3 regions of the Pilosibacter rotomagensis genome follow, and region 1 is predicted to be linked to each of the others. Evidence: predicted binding sites of a transcription regulator. Region 1 holds the regulator's gene; each other region holds the start of a gene.
The links. Region 1 encodes Rex, which represses fermentation and respiration genes when NADH is low (regulators of the CRP and FNR family bind a similar motif). Its sites were predicted from a motif close to ATTGTTAANNNNTTAACAAT; they were not measured.
Positions count from the first base shown of each region.

Region 2: a site for Rex is predicted at 2,250-2,269, ahead of gap (type I glyceraldehyde-3-phosphate dehydrogenase). Genes of this name have one in related genera too.
Region 3: a site for Rex is predicted at 2,193-2,212, ahead of ACI3EW_RS13085 (acetyl-CoA C-acetyltransferase). Genes of this name have one in related genera too.

Region 1 is NZ_CM170323.1:1,505,297-1,509,573, forward strand. Features, by position in the region: gene ACI3EW_RS06715 (ABC-F family ATP-binding cassette domain-containing protein) at 1-1,490, shown strand, start outside; gene ACI3EW_RS06720 (redox-sensing transcriptional repressor Rex) at 1,752-2,444, shown strand; gene acpS (holo-ACP synthase) at 2,438-2,806, shown strand; gene ACI3EW_RS06730 (NAD(P)H-hydrate dehydratase) at 2,803-4,277, shown strand, end outside.
Region 2 is NZ_CM170323.1:2,565,497-2,569,773, forward strand. Features, by position in the region: gene ACI3EW_RS11535 (phosphoglycerate kinase) at 1-1,080, opposite strand, end outside; gene gap (type I glyceraldehyde-3-phosphate dehydrogenase) at 1,178-2,197, opposite strand; gene ACI3EW_RS11545 (ATP-binding protein) at 2,708-4,277, shown strand, end outside.
Region 3 is NZ_CM170323.1:2,928,686-2,932,962, forward strand. Features, by position in the region: gene ACI3EW_RS13075 (3-hydroxyacyl-CoA dehydrogenase NAD-binding domain-containing protein) at 1-22, opposite strand, end outside; gene ACI3EW_RS13080 (enoyl-CoA hydratase-related protein) at 92-868, opposite strand; gene ACI3EW_RS13085 (acetyl-CoA C-acetyltransferase) at 904-2,088, opposite strand; gene ACI3EW_RS13090 (butyryl-CoA:acetate CoA-transferase) at 2,471-3,814, shown strand; gene ACI3EW_RS13095 (sodium/glutamate symporter) at 3,847-3,987, opposite strand.

The sequences.
Region 1 (4,277 bases):
GACAGAAGACAAGAGTTTCTCTGGGTAAACTTCTTCTCACAAATCCTGACATCATTCTCCTCGATGAGCCGACGAACCATCTGGATATGTCCTCCATCGCATGGCTGGAGACATATCTCTTAAATTACCGCGGTGCGGTCCTGATCGTTGCCCATGACCGGTATTTCCTCGATAAGATCGTAACAAAGGTCATCGAGCTGGACAACGGACATGCGATCGTGTACTCCGGAAACTATACGGCCTACAGTGAGAAGCGGGCGCAGATGCGCGCGATCCAGATGAAGGCGTACTTAAACCAGCAGCAGGAGATCAAACATCAGGAAGCGGTCATCGAGAAATTGAAGTCCTTCAATCGGGAAAAGTCCATCAAGCGGGCGGAGAGCCGCGAAAAGATGCTCGATAAGATCGAGGTCCTGGAAAAGCCGTCGGAGGTCAACGATGCAATGGACATCCGCCTGGAGCCGAATATCCTGAGCGGAAATGATGTACTGACGGTCAACGGACTTGCGAAGTCCTTTGGCTCCCAGACCTTGTTTACGGACCTCAGCTTTGATGTCAAGCGCGGCGAGCGCGTGGCGATTATCGGGGATAACGGAACGGGAAAGACGACGATCTTAAAAATTATCAATGGTCTTGTCGAGCCGGATGCCGGTGAGATCATTCTGGGTTCCAGAGTCCACATCGGCTATTATGATCAGGATCATCAGGTCCTGCACATGGAAAAGACGCTGTTTGAGGAGATCTCCGACGCATATCCGGGAATGTCCAACACACAGATCAGAAGTACGCTGGCGGCGTTCCTGTTCACCGGGGATGACGTGTTTAAACGGATCGGGGATCTGAGCGGCGGTGAGAGAGGACGTGTGTCGCTTGCAAAGCTCATGCTCTCCGAGGCGAACTTCCTGATCCTCGATGAGCCGACAAACCATCTGGATATCACATCGAAGGAGATTCTGGAGAACGCGCTGAGCCACTACGGCGGAACTGTGCTCTATGTCTCCCATGACCGTTATTTTATCAACAAGACCGCGACGAGGATCCTGGATCTCACCGGAAAGCGGATGATGAATTATATCGGAAATTACGATTATTATCTGGAAAAACATGACGCGATGATGATGGCCCATTTCGGAAACGAGGCGCCGGAGAGTGCCGGCGGGATCGTCGGATTCGGCGCGTCGAAGACAGGAGCGGCGGCGGAGACTGCCGGAAAGGCTGTGGAGAATCCGGCAGCGGATGCCGGCGGAAAGCTCGACTGGAAGGCTCAGAAGGAAGAACAGGCCCGCCAGAGAAAACGCCAGAACGATTTAAAGAAGGTCGAGGATGAGATCCACAAGCTGGAGACAAGAGACGGGGAGATCGACGGCCTCCTCTGCGATGAGAGCGTCTTCTCCGACGTTGCGAAACTCATGGAGTTAAACAAGGAAAAAGAGGAGATCGCAGGAAAACTGGAAGTTCTCTACGAAAAGTGGGAAGAACTTGCAGAATGATCATGACTGTCTAACAGCCCGCGCTGCAAAAGGGGCAGGCTTTTATACAGAGTGAGCTCTCGGCCCTGTGGGAATGCAGGATTGAATGCTTACGAATACAGACATACTCAAAGGAAAATGCTTCGTCCGGTCTGGGGAGATTTCGGGCGGGGCATTTTTCCGTCTGGGCAGTTTGCGCATTTTACTGACAAAGATTTGACAAATAATATAGATATAGGTATAATAAAAGACAGCGTTATACTGAGAAGGTGGAACTAGAAAATGACAGACGAGAGACAGATCTCAAAGGCGGTAATCTCAAGACTTCCGCGTTATTACAGATATCTGGGCGAACTGATGGAGGAGGGGATCGAGAGGATCTCTTCCAACGAACTGAGTGCCAGAATGAAGGTGACAGCGTCCCAGATTCGTCAGGATCTTAACAATTTCGGCGGCTTTGGACAGCAGGGATACGGATACAATGTGAAATATCTCTACACCGAGATCGCAAGGATCCTGGGGATCGACAGACAGCACAACCTCATTATCATCGGTGCCGGAAACTTAGGTCAGGCGATCGCCAACTATACAAATTTTGAGAAGCGCGGCTTTATGATCAAGGGAATGTTCGATATCAACCCGCGCCTAATCGGTCTTGTGGTCCGCGGAGTCGAGATCCGTGGGATCGATGACCTGGAGCAGTTTATTGTCGACAATGAAGTACAGATCGCGGCTCTCACGATCCCGAAGTCCAAAGCACCGGAGATCGCGGAGCGCCTGGTAAAAGCCGGGATCAAGGCGATCTGGAATTTTGCCCATACAGACTTAAATGTGCCGGATGATGTAGTCGTTGAGAATGTACATCTTTCCGAGAGCCTGATGCGTCTTTCCTACCGTGTCTGCAGCATGCAGGATGAGCGGGAGCGGAAAGCAAAGGAAAAAGCAGAACAGACGGGAACCAATGAGACATGTTGATTGGAGTTGGCTGTGATTTGATCGAAATTGAGCGTGTGAAAAAAGCCTGTGAAAAAGAGGCTTTTTTGACGCGTATCTATACCGAGCGCGAGCGCCGGCAGGCAAAGGGTGATCCCCGGGTCCTTGCCGGCACTTTTGCGGTTAAAGAAGCAGTAGCGAAGGTGTTTGGAACGGGATTCCGGGACTTTATGCCGGTCCATGTGGAGGTCTTAAGGGACCCGCTTGGAAAGCCGTATGTCGAACTTCATGCGGGAGCAGAGATGAAGGCGGAGGAGCTTGGGATCAGGACGATCGAAGTGTCGATCTCTGACACGAAGGACCATGCGATGGCGTTTGCCGTCGGAGAGGGGGATGCCGGATGAAAGCAGTTCTGAGCGGAAAAGAAATGAAAGCGTTTGACACCAGGTCCATCAGGGGGTACGGGATCCCGTCCCTGGTGCTGATGGAGCGGGCGGCTCTTGCCGTTGCGGAGAAAGCGGAAGAGATCCTTAAGAGAGAACAGGCAGAGACAGTCTGGTCCGTCTGCGGTTTTGGAAATAACGGGGCAGACGGAGTGGCCGCCGCCAGGATGCTGTTCTTAAAGGGATATGATGTGAAGATCCTGTTCCCGGGACGGGACGGAAAAGGGAGCGAAGAGCTGGAAGCCCAGTTAAATATCGTGAAACGGCTGGGGATCCCGGTGATGACGGCGGAAGAACTGCCGGATGCAGAAGAAAAACGATCCCCGGCGCATCCGTTTGCAAAGACGGTGACAAAGGCGAACGCATGCCGCGGCGTGATCCTGGATGCGGTCTTCGGGATCGGTCTTTCGAGAAATGTGGAAGGTGCATACAAAAAGCTCATTGACTGGATCAACCGCAATGAGGATATGAAGACGATCGCTGTGGACATTCCCTCCGGCATCAGCTCCGACACAGGAGAAGTCATGGGGGACGCGGTCCGCGCGGATGTGACGGTCACTTTCGGAATGAAAAAGCTCGGACAGGTTCTGTTCCCGGGAAGAGAATACTGCGGAGAGCTTCTGGTCAGGGACGTCGGTTTTGTGCCGGAGAGCAGCGCGGAGCAGGAAAAACACGTGCAGATGCTGGATCGGGAAGATCTTTTGAGGATCCCGGAAAGGACGCCGGATTCCAACAAGGGAACATACGGAAAAGTCCTCGTGATGGCGGGGGCAAAGAACATGGCGGGAGCAGCCTGCCTCTCCGCGAGAGCGGCATACCGGATGGGAGCCGGACTCGTGAAGATCTTTACACCGGAGGAAAACAGGATCATCGTCCAGGAAAAACTCCCGGAGGCGATCCTTTCCAGTTACGATGCGAGAGAAGCCGGAAAAGATCCGGAGAGTTTTGCGAGAAAGATCGCAAGGGAGACGGAATGGGCGGATGTGATCGTTCTGGGGCCGGGGATCGGCATGGAGGATCATGCGCGGCTCATGGTGGAAAACGTCTTAAAGGACGCGTATGTGCCGATCATTCTTGACGCGGACGCGCTGAATCTCGCCGCGGAGTACCGGGAACTCACCGGTTATTTTACAGAAAATATCATCGTGACGCCGCATATGAAGGAAATGTCGCGGCTCACAGGAATTCAGATAGAGGAGATCAAGGAAAATCCGATCCGTGCAGCGAGAGAGTTTGTAGATCAGTACGGAGTGGTCTGCGTCTTAAAGGACGCGGCGACCGTGATCGCGGGAAGAGACGGAAAGACCTTTGTCAATGGAAGTGGGACGCCCGCTATGGCAAAGGGAGGTTCCGGGGATGTTCTGACCGGTGTGATTGCGGGACTGATCGCGCTGGGGCTTGAGGAGAGCGATGCGGCTTCCCTCGGAGTCTA
Region 2 (4,277 bases), 1.1 Mb from region 1:
GATCGTTGTCGCATCTGTCTCAGCAAGTGCCTTTGCCACTGCGATCGTACCAGCAGCAAGTGTCGGGTTCTCGAATACGCCCATCGGTCCGTTCCATACAACAGTCTTTGCGTTCTTCACTGCGTCCGCGTAGATCTTGCAGGTCTCAGGTCCGATGTCAACGCCCTCTTTGTCAGCCGGGATCGCATCTACGGAAACATACTCAACCTCGACCGGAGCATCGATCGGGTTCGGGAACTCAGAGACAACCGTCGTATCAACCGGAAGAAGAAGCTTCTTGCCAAGCTTTGCTGCCTTATCCATCATCTCTTTGCAGTAATCGATCTTTGTATCGTCAACTAAGGACTTACCGATCTCCTTGCCCTGTGCCTTTAAGAAGGTGTAAGCCATACCGCCGCCGATGATAAGAGTATCGCACTTCTCAAGGAGGTTGGAGATTACATTTAACTTATCAGCAACTTTCGCGCCGCCGAGGATCGCAACGAACGGGCGAACCGGATTCTCAACCGCGTTTCCAAGGAAAGCGATCTCTTTCTCCATCAGGTAGCCGACTACGTTGGAGCCGCCCTTTGCGGAGATGAATTTTGTAACGCCAGCTACAGAAGCGTGTGCTCTGTGGGAGGAACCGAATGCGTCGCATACATAATCGTCTGCGAGGTCAGCCAGCTCTTTGCTGAACTGTTCGCCGTTCTTTGTCTCCTCAGCTCCGCGGAAACGGGTGTTCTGAAGAAGAACGACATCTCCCTCTTTCATTGCGTTCACAGCCTTTGTTGCAGCTTCGCCGGTTACGTTGTAATCGGATACGAAAACAACTTCTTTTCCGAGTTTCTCAGAAAGGCTCTTTGCAACCGGAGCCAGGGATTCTCCCTCGTTCGGGCCATTTTTTACTTTTCCAAGGTGAGAGCAAAGAATCACTTTGCCGCCATCGTTGATCAGCTTCTGGATTGTCGGAAGAGCCGCGTTGATACGTGTCTCGTCTGTGATCTTACCGTCCTTTAACGGTACGTTGAAATCGCAGCGGACCAGCACTCTCTTTCCCTTTACGTTGATATCATCAACTGTTTTCTTATTTAAAGACATGTTGGAATTCCTCCTTTTTATAAATCGAAAAAAAGGATCCGGTCCTCATCAGACCGGACCCTTTGCTGAGTCTATTTTCTTCGATAACTGCTCGAAATTAAGCGTTTAACAGTTTTCCGAAGTGCTTAATGGTACGAACCATCTGGCTTGTGTAGGAGTTCTCGTTGTCGTACCAGGATACAACCTGAACCTCAGATGTGTTCTCGTCGATCGGGAGAACCATTGTCTGTGTTGCATCGAAGAGAGAACCGTATCTCATACCAACGATATCGCTGGAAACGATCTCATCTGTGTTGTAGCCGAAGGACTCGTTGGAAGCTGCCTTCATTGCTGCGTTGATGGATTCCTTTGTCGGCTGGCCCTTAACAACAGCTGTTAAGATTGTTGTGGAACCTGTCGGTGTAGGAACACGCTGAGCAGAACCGATGAGCTTGCCGTTTAATTCCGGAATTACAAGACCGATTGCCTTTGCAGCACCTGTGCTGTTCGGAACGATGTTGATCGCTGCAGCACGGCTTCTTCTCTTGTCGCCCTTTCTCTGCGGTCCGTCAAGTGTCATCTGGTCGCCTGTGTAAGCGTGAATTGTGCACATGATACCGGACTGGATCGGGTAAGCATCGTTTAATGCTTTTGCCATCGGAGCGAGGCAGTTTGTTGTACAGGAAGCAGCGGAGATGATGTGGTCATCTTTGCTTAATGTCTCGTGGTTTACGTTGTAAACGATCGTCGGAAGATCGTTTCCTGCCGGAGCGGAAATGATAACGTGCTTAGCGCCTGCATCGATATGAGCCTGTGCTTTTGCTTTGGATGTGTAGAAGCCTGTACACTCAAGAACAACGTCTACACCGATCTCGCCCCACGGAAGCTCTGCTGCGTTTGCTTTCGCGTAGATCTTGATCTCTTTGCCATCAACTGTGATGGAATCTTCACCGTAAGATACGGTATCTGCAAGAGCGTATCTGCCCTGTGTGGAGTCATATTTTAAAAGGTGTGCGAGCATCTCCGGAGAGGTTAAGTCGTTGATCGCAACGATCTCGAATCCCTCTGCGCCAAACATCTGTCTGAATGCAAGACGGCCAATACGGCCAAAACCATTAATCGCAACTTTAACTGCCATTTTTCTTTTCCTCCTAGAAAATGATGTGATTGTTCACGTTGAACAGTCATGGATTGTTAAATAATAATCAACCTTAAGGTTATTGTACCCAATTCCTATAGAAATAGCAAGTCCTTTTTGAAATCTTTTCCTAAATAAAACCGTCCCAAAGCCGCCTAACCTTCCCTCATCATCCCACCACCCTCTAACGCGCCTGTAAGACTTCAAACAAAATCGCCCCCTCCCGGACTCTTCTCTTCTTCCCTCTCAGAAAAAATTACTTTGCATGCCAGCAAACCCTTTTCTTAATCCCGCCAATCCCCCAACCAGCCGGTGAGAGTTCGGCTGGATGTGCCTGATCCCGGGAGCTGGCTTCCTCTTGGCATCCCCAGCACATCCAGTCGAACTCTCACCGGCCCGCCAGCACATTTTTTCAAGCACATTTTTCTCTTTTCCCCTCTTGCATCTCCCCCTCATTTTCTATATACTAAGTGATAAATATTTTCCATCCCACTCCCGGAGGACCCACATATGATACAGAAATTCCGAAAACTATCCCTGGAGAGCCAGCTCTTTTTAAGCTTCATGGCAGTATCCATCTGTCTTCTGCTCCTCTCCCTAAGTATCACCCTGTTCTCGACGATCACACGCCAGCGACAGGAGATCGATAAAAATATCAGTACGCTCGCCTCCTACATCGCGTCGATGGACAACGTGATCTCCATGCTGGAAAACGGATATCCGGATGACTCTGCTATTGAAGAGCTGGATTCCCTGTCCGAAAACTTTTCCGACCTCAACGTCATCGCCGTCTACAACACCAACGGTCTCCGCTTTTATCACACGAACCGTCAGGAGACCGGCGAGACCTTCGTCGGCGGCGAGGAAGAAGCGATCTTAAAAGAAAGCCAGCCCTACATCACGACCGGCTACGGCACCCACGGAACACAGCGGCGCGCCTTCCATGCGGTCCTCAGTAAGGACGGGCACATCATCGGCTTTATCATGGCATCCGTCTTCAACACGTATATCTTCGAGCAGATGCAAACGCTCTTTCCTACCTATTTACTGGCCGCAATGGTCATGCTGGTGGTCAGTGTCCTTCTGTCGCACGGACTCGTATCGCTCCTGCGCGATTCCCTGATGGGCCATCATCCGACCGAGCTTCTTGATCTCTATCTCCGCCAGGATGTCGTTCTGAATGCATTGGAAGAAGGTCTGATCGCGACCGATTCGAATGGCGTGATCGCCTATGCAAACCAGGCGGCAAGACAGCTCTTTCAGCTGCCGCAGCCGGCGCCGGCCACTGAAGGCTGCCATTTTAAGGACCTCTTTCCTGCCTCCCAGGCAGACCGCGTCCTGACTTCCGGAGTTCCGTCCTACCACCGGGCCTGCACCAACGGGAACCACAGACTTCTCGTGAGCGAAGTTCCCGTCAACTCCCAGACAGGTTCCCATGCCGTCCTGACCATCATCAATGACCAGACCGATATGGAAACCGTCATGGATGAGCTCACCGGAGCAAAGGCGATGCTGGACACACTGAGGGCTTTTAACCATGAATTCTTAAATAAGCTTCATGTCATCCTCGGCTACCTCCAGACAGGTCAGACAGAGGAAGCCATCAAATTCATCATCAACAGCAACCTCGTCTCCAGCCAGTCGATCCGGCAGACAGCCGACTGCATCCGCGTATCAAAGATCTGCGCCCTGGTCATCGGAAAGATGATGCACGCCGCAGAACTCGGGATCCTGCTCACGGTATCCCCCGACAGCCGGTGTCTTGAGAAAGATCTGCTGCTGCCGATGGAAGATTACATCACGATCATCGGAAACCTTCTCGAAAACGCGATTGAGGAGCTTTCCAACGGGGAGCATGAGATCAAAGAGATCACGCTTGGACTCTACTGCGATCCGGACTGCAACATCATCACCTGTGAGGACACCGGCAGCGGGATCCGGCCGGATCTGATCGACCGGATCTATGAGCGTGGAGTCTCATCCAAAGGCGAAAACCGCGGAACCGGACTTTTCCTGATCAAACAACTTGTCGAAGAATCGCACGGGGATATCTCCATCGAAACAGAAGAAGGAGAAGGAA
Region 3 (4,277 bases), 1.4 Mb from region 1:
CGCCGATAATACCAACTTTCATGATTTTATCTCCTTTATGCAAACATATGATGTAGACTTACTGATCGCTGTTCAGACTGAACAGTTCCATTTATTTGTTTTTGAAGCCGTCCACTTTTCTCTTTTCGAGGAACGCCTTCATTCCTTCCTTCTGGTCCTCGGTCTCGAAGCACTCGGAGAAATATTTCTCTTCGATGGAGATTGCGTGGTCAAGGTCGGAAAGATAACCATCTGTCAGGGACTCCTTGGAATTTCTGACAGCGATCGGTGCGTTGGAGGCGATCTTCTTTGCCAGTTTCATAACTGTCGGCATAAGTTCTTCCTTCGTGCACACACCGTTTACAAGACCGATCCGGTATGCTTCGTCTGCTTTGATATTGACAGCAGCATATACCATTTCCTTTGCTTTTCCGGTTCCAATCAGTCTTGCGAGACGCTGCGTTCCACCGAATCCCGGAGTGATGCCAAGACCAACCTCCGGCTGTCCGAACATAGCGTTTTCGGAGCAGTAACGGATATCACAGCTCATTGCAAGTTCATTTCCACCGCCAAGCGCGAAACCGTTGACAGCTGCGATCGACGGGATCGGAAGTGTCTCCAGCTTACGGAAAACATCGTTTCCAGCTTTACTGAACTCACGTGCCTCCTGTACAGTCATTGTGCTCATTGCAGCGATATCTGCGCCGGCAACAAAGGATTTCTCACCCGCGCCGGTCACAACCAGCACTCTTGTTGTACCAAGATCGATGCTGTCAAGAACAGCGTCTAAATCCTGAATAACCTCTGTATTTAAAGCGTTTAATGCCTCCGGACGGTTGATGGTGATAACACCAACAAAACCGTCCTGCTCATATTTTACAAAACCCATATGTAGTTCTCCTCAGATTTTGCCAAAGTCCCAGATTAGTCTCTCTCTACGATTGTAGCGCAGCCCATTCCGCCGCCGATGCAAAGAGTTGCAAGACCCTTCTTAGCATCTGCTTTCTCCATCTCATGAAGAAGTGTAACAAGGATACGGCATCCGGAAGCTCCTACCGGGTGTCCGAGAGCGATCGCGCCGCCATTCGGGTTTAACTTGTTAAGGTCAAAGCCAAGCTCTTTGCCTACTGCTACAGACTGTGCAGCGAATGCCTCGTTAGCCTCGATGATGTCGAAGTCTTTGATCTCTAAGCCAGTTCTCTTAAGAACTTTCTTTGTAGCTGCAACCGGTCCGATACCCATGATCTTCGGATCTACGCCGCCAAGAGCACCAGCAACCCATGTAGCCATCGGCTTAACACCGAGCTCTTTTGCTTTCTCTTCGCTCATAACAACAACTGCTGCTGCACCGTCGTTGATTCCTGAAGAGTTACCAGCTGTAACTTTTCCGCCGTCTTTCTTGAATGCCGGTTTTAATTTAGCAAGAGTCTCAACAGTTGTTCCGTGACGCGGACCTTCGTCTGTATCTACGATAACTGTCTCTTTTTTCTTCTTAACTTCTACCGGAACGATCTCATCTTTGAATGCGCCTGCCTTCTGAGCAGCCTCAGCCTTCTTCTGGCTTGCCTCAGCGAATACATCAAGCTGTTCTCTTGTAAGACCCCACTGATCGCAGATGTTCTCAGCTGTGATACCCATGTGGTAGTTGTTGAATGCATCCCAGAGAGCATCATTTACCATTGTATCAACTAAAGTAGCATTGCCCATACGGTATCCGTAACGGCCTTTCATCATTGCATACGGAGCCATGGACATGTTCTCCATACCACCTGCAACAACGATATCAGCGTCACCGGAAAGGATCATCTCAGCAGCCATGTTGACAGCCTCAAGACCGGAACCGCATACAACATTGATCGTAACAGCCGGAACCTCGATCGGGAGACCAGCTTTTAATGTAGCCTGACGTGCTACGTTCTGTCCCTGACCAGCCTGGATTACGCAGCCCATGTAAACCTGGTCAACAGCTTCCGGAGCAACTCCTGCTCTCTTTAAAGCCTCTTTGATTACGATTGCGCCAAGTTCCGGAGCCGGTACTGTGCTTAATTCGCCACCCATTGTTCCGATTGCCGTACGGCATGCACCTGCAAGTACAACTTTCTTTGCCATTTTCTTTTCCTCCTCATCATACCGCTGCCAAGCTCTACACCATATATTTTTCCATAAGCAAGGCAGTATATTATGTATAACTAATCATATCACCAAACCGTTTTGCTGTCAAATCATTATCAAAAGCTTTTTATATATTTTTTCTAAACAAATTAGGAACTTTACTCTTCATTTCGTACAAAAGTTACTTTTATGCTCTGACGCGTCACTTTCTGCTTTTGTCATGTTTTACCATTTCTTTCTATTCCTTTTTCACCGGATTTCTTGACCTTGCCGGCAGATAATGATAAAATAATGTCAGAGTTTGGCCCCGGATCCTATGATCCCGGCAAAGTTCTGAGATGCAGTAATATTTTTATGGTTACAAAGAGAGGGTATTAAAATGGATTTCAAACAGATGTATCAGGAAAAGCTGGTTTCCGCTGAGAAAGCAGCTTCCGTTATCAAATCCGGTGACTGGGTCGATTACGGCTGGACAACAGCAACTCCGATCGCAGTCGATAAGGAAATCGCAAAAAGACTTCCGGAATTAACTGACGTAAACTTCCGCGGCGGTATCTTAATGTGGGTACCGGAGATCTTCAAGATCGAGAACCCGGCTGAACATATGACATGGAACTCCTGGCATATGAGCGGGATCGAGAGAAAAGCGATCGCACAGGGCTTCTGCTACTACGCTCCGCTCCGTTACTCCGAGCTTCCGAGATATTACAGAGAATCCCAGAACAAGCCGGATGTCGCTGTCTTCCAGGTTTCCCCGATGGACGAGCACGGTTTCTTCAACTTCGGACCGAACGCATCCCATATGGCTGCTGTCTGCGAGACCTCCAAGGTCGTTATCGTGGAAGTAAATGAAAATATGCCGGTATGCTTCGGCGGTACTGAGGAAGGTGTTCATATCTCCCACGTTGACATGATCGTAGAAGGTGACAACCCGGCGATCGCTGAGATGGGCGGCGCTGCAGCTGCAAGCGATGTCGATGAAGCAGTTGCAAAACTGATCCTTGAGGAGATCCCGGACGGAGCATGCTTACAGCTCGGTATCGGCGGAATGCCGAACGCAGTCGGTGCTCTGATCGCAAAATCCGACTTAAAGGATCTCGGTGTGCACACAGAGATGTACGTTGACGCTTTCGTTGATATCGCAAACGCAGGAAAGATCACCGGCGCGAGAAAGAATATCGACAAAGGCCGTCAGGTTTATGCATTCGGCGCAGGTACAAAGAAATTATACGACTACTTAAATAAGAATCCGGAGTGCATGTCCGCACCGGTCGACTACACAAACGATGTCCGCACGATTGCGTCTCTCGACAACTTCATGTCCATCAACAACGCAGTTGACCTTGACCTCTTTGGCCAGGTAAATGCTGAGTCCGCAGGAATCAAGCACATCAGCGGAGCCGGCGGACAGCTCGACTTCGTTCTGGGCGCTTATCTTTCCAAGGGCGGAAAGAGCTTCATCTGCTGCTCTTCTACCTTCAAGAAGAAAGACGGCACCTTAGAGTCCAGGATCGTTCCGACTCTGGCTCCTGGCTCCATCGTTACCGATACCCGTGCGAATATCCACTATCTCGTTACTGAGTACGGTAAAGTAAACTTAAAAGGTCTCTCCACATGGCAGAAGACTGAAGCGATCATCTCCGTAGCACATCCGCAGTTCCGCGACCAGCTGATCGCAGAGGCTGAGAAGATGCATATCTGGAGAGCAAGCAACAAGAGATAGTATTTTCCCGTTTTTTCAGGAGAGCTTTCATTTTAGGAAGGCTCTCCTTCTTCTTTCTTTGTCTCGCCCTCTGCTTTTTCCGTTGAATGAAGATTAAACTGTTTGATCCGGCGTGTCGCGATCGGACCGCCGATCGCACATCCGGCAACAAGTCCGAAGGTTGCAGATGCGATCGCAAAGCTTCACATTTTTGTATCATAAGCCAATCTCCTGCTACACTATTTTCAGATATGTATTTTGCGTATCACTTGTGTCCATTTTTTTGACGGGAAGTTCCATCGGAATTTCCTGTAAACAAGTGAAAACACGCTTCGCGAGTTTCCCCTTGTTATCGCGACAGTCGCCAAGGTCTCGCGCAAGCGCGGACTTTGGCTCGTTGTCCGCAAAAAAGCAGCAGCATTTTCTGACATTCTCTCCAGAAAATGCTGCTGCTTTTTATTTCTGCAAATGATCTCTTTCTCTA